Regions from separate parts of the Pectobacterium sp. PL64 genome, predicted to be linked through region 1. Evidence: predicted binding sites of a transcription regulator. Region 1 holds the regulator's gene; each other region holds the start of a gene.

What was found. Region 1 encodes ArgR, which controls arginine synthesis, uptake and breakdown. Its sites were predicted from a motif close to ANTGAATAAAAATACANT; they were not measured.
Region 2: a site for ArgR is predicted at 1,183-1,200, ahead of argF (ornithine carbamoyltransferase). Genes of this name have one in related genera too.
Region 3: a site for ArgR is predicted at 1,716-1,733, ahead of argC (N-acetyl-gamma-glutamyl-phosphate reductase). Genes of this name have one in related genera too.

What each region holds. Positions count from the first base shown of each region.
Region 1 covers NZ_CP092070.1:133,232-136,513, reverse strand. Annotated here, with positions in the region: gene HP572_RS00610 (helix-turn-helix transcriptional regulator) at 1-142, shown strand, start outside; gene mdh (malate dehydrogenase) at 212-1,150, opposite strand; gene argR (transcriptional regulator ArgR) at 1,620-2,090, shown strand; gene tsaD (tRNA (adenosine(37)-N6)-threonylcarbamoyltransferase complex transferase subunit TsaD) at 2,200-3,213, opposite strand.
Region 2 covers NZ_CP092070.1:4,963,231-4,966,512, forward strand. Annotated here, with positions in the region: gene HP572_RS22340 (YhcH/YjgK/YiaL family protein) at 1-95, shown strand, start outside; gene argF (ornithine carbamoyltransferase) at 143-1,150, opposite strand; gene rraB (ribonuclease E inhibitor RraB) at 1,312-1,737, shown strand; gene HP572_RS22355 (GNAT family N-acetyltransferase) at 1,861-2,364, opposite strand; gene HP572_RS22360 (YjgN family protein) at 2,788-3,282, shown strand, end outside.
Region 3 covers NZ_CP092070.1:4,229,785-4,233,066, reverse strand. Annotated here, with positions in the region: gene HP572_RS19040 (GntR family transcriptional regulator) at 1-463, opposite strand, end outside; gene argE (acetylornithine deacetylase) at 518-1,669, opposite strand; gene argC (N-acetyl-gamma-glutamyl-phosphate reductase) at 1,872-2,876, shown strand; gene argB (acetylglutamate kinase) at 2,914-3,282, shown strand, end outside.

The DNA of each region.
Region 1 (3,282 bases):
GCTCTCACGCCCTTGGCCCAAGGGGGAATGGCTTATTGCCGATGCGCTGGGTATTCACCCTTCAGAGATTTGGCCCAGCCGGTACTACAATCCAGAAACCAATGAGCTTATCGACAGAAAAAGACTCATCCGTCCCGATTAAAAAAGAAAAGCCGGAGATATCGATCTCCGGCTTTTTATTCAACGTCACGTATTACAAGAATCTCAATGATTAATTCTTGATGAACGTCTCGCCTAACTCAATATCCTGCTTCAGCGTATCCAGCATGCTGTTCAGCGCATTTTGCTCAAAAGCGCTTAATGTACCGATGTCTTTACGCTCGGCGACGCCGTCTTTGCCTAACAGAATCGGTTGAGCGAAGAAGCGGGCATATTTGCCATCACTTTCAACGTATGCACATTCCACCACACCGCTTTCGCCTTGCAGCGCACGAACCAGAGACAGACCAAAGCGTGCCGCAGCCTGCCCCATCGACAGCGTTGCCGATCCGCCACCTGCTTTAGCTTCAACAACCTCGGTGCCCGCATTCTGGATGCGCTTGGTCAGATCGGCCACTTCCTGCTCGCTGAAGCTGATACCAGGAACCTGAGACAGAAGAGGCAGGATCGTCACACCAGAGTGTCCGCCGATAACAGGCACATTAATATCCTGCGGCTGTTTGCCTTTCAGCTCAGCAACGAACGTGTTGGAACGGATAATATCCAGCGTTGTGACGCCGAACAGTTTGTTTTTGTCGTATACGCCAGCTTTTTTCAGCACTTCGGCTGCAATGGCAACGGTCGTATTCACCGGGTTGGTGATGATACCGATACAGGCTTTCGGGCAAGTAACCGCAATTTGCTCAACCAGATTACGCACAATGCCAGCATTGACGTTGAACAGATCGGAACGATCCATCCCAGGTTTACGTGCCACACCTGCGGAGATCAGCACGATATCTGCACCAACAAGCGCTGGTTTAGCATCTTCACCGCTATAGCCTTTGATCTTCACTGCTGTAGGAATATGGCTCAGATCGACGGCAACACCCGGGGTTACTGGGGCGATATCGTAAAGGGATAGTTCTGAACCTGAAGGAAGCTGGGTTTTGAGGAGGAGTGCGAGTGCCTGACCGATACCACCTGCTGCTCCGAGAACTGCAACTTTCATCCTAAACTCCTTATTATCATAAAATAAAAAAGTGCCGTGAATTCATTTGGTTATAAACAGAATATAAAAATGGGGGTACGAGCAACCTACTTATCTTTCTACAAATGACATGAGAGACAAAAAATACGCTATGTCTCTAATAATAAATCAAAAACAACCATTCGTTTGAAAGGTAAGTAAAGTTAATAAGCTATTGAGCTATAACGCGGTGTTCATTCACGTGCGATTAACCTGTGCGCTACATTACACCGATCGATGGCGTCCAAACAACATCATTCTGATAACATTTGATTTACTTTTATGTGACGCAGGACGCATTTTTCGGACTACCCGAGAGTCGATTTTTTTTGAAAACAGCGACTAACGCATATCTGGTGAAAGGGACTGGAATTATACGCGATTTAATTGCATAAAAATTCACACAACTGCATAATAGGAAGATTAACCATAACAATTAATCCGGTGCAGAATGCGAAATTCGACAAAACAAGAAGACCTCGTTAAAGCGTTCAAAGCGCTGTTAAAGGAAGAGAAGTTCAGCTCTCAAAGTGAAATTGTTCAGGCATTGCAAGACGAAGGATTTGAAAACATCAACCAATCCAAGGTGTCACGCATGCTAACGAAATTTGGTGCCGTGCGCACGCGCAATGCCAAAATGGAGATGGTGTATTGTCTCCCTGCCGAGCTTGGCGTTCCAACGACGTCCAGCCCGCTGAAGAACCTTGTGCTGGACGTAGATTACAATGATGCCGTTGTCGTGATCCATACCAGCCCTGGAGCCGCGCAGCTCATTGCTCGCCTGCTGGACTCACTTGGTAAGTCAGAAGGTATTCTCGGCACCATCGCGGGTGATGACACCATCTTTACCACCCCGGCAAGAGGCTTCAGCGTCAAACAACTCTACGAAGCTATTCTGGTGCTCTTCGAACAAGAGCTGTAATCCGCTCGTCCGCTACCGTTTTTTGTAATTCGTTCTTTGCTACGTATTTTTTACTACGTTTTCCGCTACGTGTAGACCCGCTACACGTAGCGACTATGCGTTTAAAGCCTCATACCGCAGGCAATTCAGCCAATGGCCAACGTGGCCGAACGGATACGCCCAGCGTCTGGCTCGCGCCATGAACCAGACGTACACTGCCCGCATAGGCAATCATCGCGCCATTATCTGTGCAGAATTCAGGGCGTGCATAAAACACTTCACCACCGCGTTTCGCCATCACTTCACCCAAGCGCTGGCGCAGCGTCCGGTTTGCGCTGACGCCCCCTGCCATGACCAGTCGTTTAAAGCCCGTCTCATCCAGCGCACGACGACATTTTATCGCCAGCGTATCTACAACGGCATCTTCAAAGGCACGTGCAATATCGGCACGTGTTTGATCGTCATCGCCGTTGCTACGAATCGTATTAGCCGCAAACGTTTTTAGCCCAGAGAAGCTGAAATCCAGCCCCGGCCGATCGGTCATCGGGCGTGGAAACGTGAAGCGTTGGGAATCCCCCGCCTGCGCCATTTTCGACAGCATTGGGCCACCGGGATAATCCAGCCCCAGCAGCTTCGCTGTTTTATCAAACGCTTCACCCGCTGCGTCATCAATCGACTCGCCCAGCAGGCGATATTCACCAATGCCCGTCACGCTGATGAGCTGCGTATGGCCACCAGAAACCAGCAGCGCCACGAAGGGAAACGCTGGCGGGTTATCTTCCAACATCGGTGCCAGCAAATGCCCTTCCATATGATGCACAGGAATCGCCGGCACACCCCAGGCGAATGCCAATGACCTACCGATCGTCGCGCCCACTAATAGCGCGCCAACCAAACCAGGGCCAGCGGTGTAAGCCACGCCATCGATATCGTCAGCCTGTAGCCCTGCTTCGCGCAGCGCCGCCTGAATTAACGGAACCGTTTTACGCACGTGGTCGCGTGAGGCAAGTTCAGGCACTACGCCGCCGTAATCAGCATGTAATTTAACCTGACTGTATAACTGATTGGCGAGCAAACCGGTCTCTGTGTCATAAATGGCCACGCCGGTTTCATCACAGGATGTTTCGATACCCAATACGCGCATTGCTGTTCCTAACTTTGATGACGATACAAGCGCCCGTTGAATGTCGCTTGCTTCAAACTGTGGATAGTC
Region 2 (3,282 bases), 240 kb from region 1:
TCCCAGGCGAAGTGCACAAACCGCTGTGTGCCGTTGGTGAACCTGCGCACGTGCGCAAAGCCGTGGTGAAAATCGACGCGTCACTGGTGGTGTAAACCGCTGGAAAGCCTTTCCCTCCCCGCTCAGGGGAGGGAAGTCAACCTTAATCCTGTACCAGCGTGGCGACCATCACCGCTTTGATGGTGTGCATGCGATTTTCCGCCTGATCGAACACGATGCTGTGCGCGGATTCAAAGACCTCATCCGTGACTTCCATTCCACCGTGCAGACCATACTGCTCCGCCATTTGTTGGCCCATCGTCGTCTGATCGTCGTGGAACGCGGGCAGGCAGTGCAGGAACTTCACCTGCGGATTACCCGTCGCGGCGATCATTGCCATGTTTACCTGATACGGTTTCAGCAGCGCGATACGCTCTTTCCAGGTCTCTTTTGGTTCCCCCATAGAAACCCAGACGTCGGTATAAATAAAATCTGCTCCCGCGACGCCCGCGGCGATATCTTCCGTCAGCGTAATGCTGCCGCCGGTTTGTTCTGCCGCTGCCTGACACTCAGCCACCAGACCGTCATCTGGCCAGCAGGCTTTTGGCGCAACAAGACGTAAATTCAGCCCGGTCAGCGCCGCCGCTTCCAGCATGGTGTTACCCATGTTGTTGCGTGCATCGCCAACATAGACGAGCGTCATCTCTGACAGCGTTTTACCCGGCAAATGCTCTTGCATCGTCAGCAGATCCGCCAGCAGCTGAGTAGGGTGGAATTCGTTCGTCAGCCCGTTCCAGACCGGAACGCCCGCGTATTGCGCCAGCGTTTCGACAATTTGCTGACCATAGCCGCGATATTGAATGCCGTCGTACATTCTTCCCAGCACGCGTGCCGTATCCTTGATGGATTCTTTATGGCCGATTTGGCTGCCGCTTGGGCCAAGATAGGTCACTTGCGCGCCCTGATCGTATGCAGCAACTTCGAAAGAGCAGCGAGTACGAGTCGAATCTTTTTCGAAGATGAGTGCGATGTTTTTACCTTGCAGACGGCGGTCTTCTGTCCCGTTTTTTTTGTCGGCTTTCAGTTTCGTTGACAGGGCTAAAAGATTGGCAATTTCTGCGGGTGTAAAATCCATTAACCTTAAAAAGTGACGCTTATAGAACGGTTGCATGATGTACCTCTCCATGTGGCTCAACACCATTGGTTGAATTAAAATTCACTTTATATGTGTAATTATTCAAATTCAAGTGGTGATATCAAACTTTGTGGTGGAGCAAGCCGCAGGGCTGTGGGACAATAAGTAATATTACGTCGTTTAATGAGGACTGAGGCATGGCAAACCGCGAATTACTGGAAGAGCAACGGGAAGAAACACGCCTGATCATTGAAGAGCTGCTGGATGATGGCAGCGATCCTGACGCGCTCTATACCATTGAACACCATTTCTCTGCTGAGAAGTTTGAAGTGTTGGAAAAAGTCGCTGTAGAAGCCTTCAAGCTGGGCTATGAAGTGACGGATGCGGAAGAACTGGAAGTGGAAGATGGCGTGTTGCTAATGTGCTGCGATGCTATCAGTGAAGTTGCGCTGAAGGCTGAGCTGATCGACGCACAGGTAGAACAGCTGCTGGCGCTGGCAGAACGTCACGGTGTGAATTACGACGGTTGGGGCACCTACTTCGAAGATCCAGATGGTGAAGGCGAAGAAGACGGGGATGATGAAGATTTTTATGATGAAGATGATGACGGCAAGCGCCACTAATTATTGAGTCACTAACTCGAAAGAACACGCCTCACAGAAAACGCCGCAGGAAGCCCGCGGCGTTTTTTATTCGGCATCACAACGCATTATTATCGTACTTTCAGCCTATTACAGTACCTTCAACTACAGTACCTTCAGCATCGTCACTTCACAGTCGGTGTGGCCCGTGTTGCCCATTGAGTGGGGAATCAGCTCGAAGCCCAGTGACTCATACAGTCGGATCGCGCTGGTCAGGTGGCCAGTTGTTTCCAGATAGCAGCGGCGAAAGCCGTGCTGACGAGCAAAATCAAGCGCCTGTATCGCCAGCTGACGTGCCAGCCCTTTTCCCCGCACGACGGGCAGGAAATACATTTTCTGTAATTCACACACATCGTCTTCACCTGCGACCAGCGGGGCAATGCCGCCACCGCCAACCACGCGGCCTTCATATTCCACCACCCAGTAGGCGCTTTGCGGCTGGCTATAGAGGGCAAACAGCGCGTCCAAATTAGGATCGGAAACGGTGTAGCCTTTATCGGCCGTCAAGCCAAATTCGGCAGAAACCTGACGGATGACCTGAGCGATAGCGGCATCGTCCTGCGCGGTGATTGGGCGTACCTGAAGATTGGCGGAGGTCGCGGTTGTCATAATACGTACTCTTGCTCTTACGGTTTACGAGGGGAATTGATCCTGGCCGATTGTAATACCATTTCAGACCACATTGATGCAACGCCTATCCCCGTTCTTCCTGCTGTGCTTCGGGGGGTATCTGCGGTGATTTTTATTTTATATCCACACTAACGCGCCAGCATTTTCTACTGTTAACGCCATAACATGACACCCTGGAGCTCGAATTACCTAAGATATAAGTAAAATTTCCTGCAATCTCTCAAGATATAAATATTGAGGTGCGCTATTCCTTACGATTTATAAGACTATGCAGTTGTTTAATTACTGTTAACTTTTATTGTTGTCGTTAACAAGACATGCTTAAATAAGCCGCTTTTTGTATGCCAATAACGTGTCGAATGAAGCGTTTATAAGGCTTATTTCTTTTAGGATGAAAGGTCTATGACTATCAATACTTCAGAAAATAGCGCGCAGCATCGCGTGCAGTTTCATGGTAAGGCTGGGGAATATTTTGCAATTTGGCTGGTGAATGCGTTATTAACGATAATCACCTTAGGTATTTATTCTGCCTGGGCGACAGTGCGCCGCCGCCGTTATTTCTACGGCAATACGGAAATTAACGGTGACCGTTTTGATTATCATGCGGATCCCATTCAGATTCTCAAAGGGCGTTTGCTGGTTATCGCTGGGATCATTCTGTTTTATATCATATTGAGTTTTTCACCCGTGCTTGCCACGGTTATCGCGCTGGCATTTGCGGCATTGGTTCCGATTATCGTGATCCGCAACTGGCGTTATGACGCTATTATGTCCAGCTATCGTGGTATTCGCTTTAATTATCATTGCCAGACGGGGCGCGCGTATTGGGTGTTGCTGCTTTGCCCTATTCTGCTGCTGCTGGCTTTTTATGCTGTTTTAGCGGTGGCGATGTTCATT
Region 3 (3,282 bases), 970 kb from region 1:
GAATCGAGCTTTCAATAATCTTTTGGTTCATATCCGGGAAATCCGCGGCGGGCATCTTCGATATCTCGATCTGTACCTTACGGTTATCGACGTAGCGTAATCGGCTGAATTCCCAGATGAACGTATTTTCGCTAATAGCAAAAACCTGCTGCTCTTCCCGAGTCGGCAGCCGCTTATGCAGGCTAAGCAGACGGAATGAAATCTGATTAAATTTCTTTTCGGTGATTGAGTTATACACCAGCGGATTGCTGCGTACGCCCTGATTAATGAAGTTACCCGAGCCCTGCACCATATGGATCGCGCCGATGCTGGCGAGCTTTTCCAGCGCCTGACGGATGGTAAAGCGCGACACGCCGTATTCTTCCGCCAGTTGGCGTTCCGGCGGCAGCTTTTCCGGCAGCGGATCGGTGTGCTGATAGATTTTGCTCAGTAAATCCTGCGCGATGAAGTCTTTCTTTTTCATGAGCTATCTCAACATAGCCTTGCCAGCGTGGCTGACAAGGCCGCTTGCATCGGATCAGTGGTGACAGAAGTGATGAATCACCTGCGAGATCAGCTCCCGCGTCGGTTTGATAAACTTGGTATCAATATATTCATCCGGCTGGTGCGCCTGTTCGATCGATCCCGGCCCCAGAACCAGCGTCGGGCACAGTGTCTGAATAAACGGTGCTTCAGTGCAGTAGTTCACGATTTCCGTTTTCGTCCCCAGCAGCTTCTCTACGACTGACACCAAACGGTGATCGGGCGGGCACTCATAGCCAGGAATCGGAGGATGCAGCTCGCTGATGGTCAACCGACCCGGCCAGCGCTGGCTGACGGGCTCAAGCGCTTCTGACAGCAGTCCGTCCAAATCGTTAAGCGTAATGCCCGGCAGCGGACGGATATCCATATGCAGCTCACAGCAGCCGCAAATGCGGTTAGCGGCATCGCCGCCGTGAATATGACCGAGGTTCATGGTCGGGTGAGGAATGTGGAAAATCGGGTTGTGATAGCGTTCCTGTAGCGTGTTACGCAGCACCAGCAGGTGAGAGATGGCTTCGTGCATCAGCTCAATCGCGTTCACGCCGCGCGAAGGGTCGCTGGAGTGACCAGACTGCCCCTGAATGCGGATCGCGTTGGACATATGGCCTTTGTGGGCGCGCACCGGTTGCAGCGACGTCGGTTCGCCGATGATGGCGCAGTCCGGGCGAATCTGCGTGGATTCGGAGAAATACTTGGCACCAGCCATTGTCGTCTCTTCATCTGCCGTTGCCAGCACATAGAGCGGTTTCGTTAGCTTGGTCGGATCGATATCGCGTAAGGCATCCAGAATAAAGGCAAAGAAGCCTTTCATATCCGCCGTACCTAAGCCGTACAGCTTGTTGTCATGTTCGGTCAGCGTGAACGGGTCGCGTGTCCAGCGGCCGTCGTCGAACGGGACGGTGTCGGTGTGGCCTGCCAACAATAAGCCACCTTTTCCTTCACCAATCCGCGCCAGCATATTAAATTTATTGAGGGTGCCGGGGACCGGTTGGACTTCCACGTGGAAGCCAAGATCGCCGAACCAGCCTGCCAGCAGGTTGATTAACGTATGATTACTTTGATCGAGCGCGCTGTCGGTGGCACTGATGGACGGTGTGGCGATCAATGCCCGATATAGCTCAATAAAAGGGGGTAAATTCATCTTCACTGTTGACAGCCTCTGGTTAGGATAGTATCAATATTCATGCATTTATTTTGAATAAAAATACAATAATGCTCGGCGAAAGGAAACCCAAAGGTACGGCGATGGCGATTCGTCACTTTCACTGAGTTTCGCGGGTGAACAGCGTACCGACGCTGGTGAGCCCTGTTACCTGTTCCATAGATAAGTAAGAAGGTATACGGATCCCATGCTGAATACGCTGATTGTTGGTGCAAGTGGTTATACCGGCGCTGAGCTTGCGCTCTACCTGAACCGTCACCCACAGATGAACATAACCGCTTTGATGGTTTCTGCGCAAAGTGTCGATGCAGGAAAATTGATTTCTGATTTACATCCGCAGCTCAAAGGCATCATCGATGTTCCGGTAAAACCGCTGACCGATGCGGAAGAAGCGGCGAAAGGCGTGGATGTCGTTTTTCTGGCGACCGACCACAAAGTCAGCCACGATCTGGCCCCTGTTTTTCTGGCGGCAGGCTGCACTGTTTTTGATTTGTCCGGCGCGTTCCGCGTACAGGATGCCGAATTTTATCGTCGTTACTATGGCTTTGAGCATCAACACCCTGACTGGCTGGCAAAAGCGGTTTACGGACTGGCCGAATGGCGTGCTGAAAGCGTAAAACAGGCGCAGCTGATTGCCGTGCCGGGCTGTTATCCAACAGCTGCGCAGCTGGCGCTGAAGCCGCTGCTGGACGCTCAACTGCTGAATCCGGCGCAGTGGCCGGTGATTAACGCTGTAAGCGGCGTGAGCGGGGCGGGACGTAAAGCGTCTATGACCAACAGCTTCTGCGAAGTCAGCTTTCAACCGTACGGCATTTTCAACCACCGTCATGAACCTGAAATTTCAACGCACCTCGGCACGCCAGTGATCTTCACGCCGCATTTGGGCAACTTCGCTCGCGGTATTCTGGAAACCATCACCTGCCGCCTGCAACCGGGCGTCACCCAGCAGGATGTCGCCGAAGCCTATCACAATACCTATCACGATAAGCCGTTGGTTCGCCTGTATGAGAAGGGTGTTCCGGCGCTGAAATCCGTTGTCGGCCTGCCGTTCTGCGATATCGGTTTCTCCGTCGATGGTGAGCACCTCATCGTGGTGGCAACCGAAGATAACCTGCTGAAAGGCGCGGCGGCACAGGCTGTGCAATGCATGAACATTCGTTTTGGTTTCCCTGAAACCCAATCGTTAATTTAATGACTACTGGTCCCGACATTTCGAGGCGCGAAGCATAATGAATCCGTTAATTATCAAATTAGGTGGCGTTTTACTGGATAGCGAAGAAGCGCTGGAGCGTCTGTTCACCGCGCTGGTGGCTTACCGTCAGGAACATCAGCGTCCGCTGGTGATTGTGCACGGCGGTGGCTGTCTGGTGGATGACCTGATGAAGAAGCTGGCGCTGCCAGTCGTGAAGAAAAACGGCCTGCGCGTCACGCCAGCCGATCAGATCGACATCATCACCGGTGCGCTGGCAGGTTCCGCCAACAAGACGCTGCTGTCATGGGCGAAGAAGCATGATATCAACGCAGTCGGCCTGTGCCTGGGTGATGGCGGCAGCACGACGGTCACGCAGCTCGATGAGTCTTTGGGCTTTGTGGGTAAA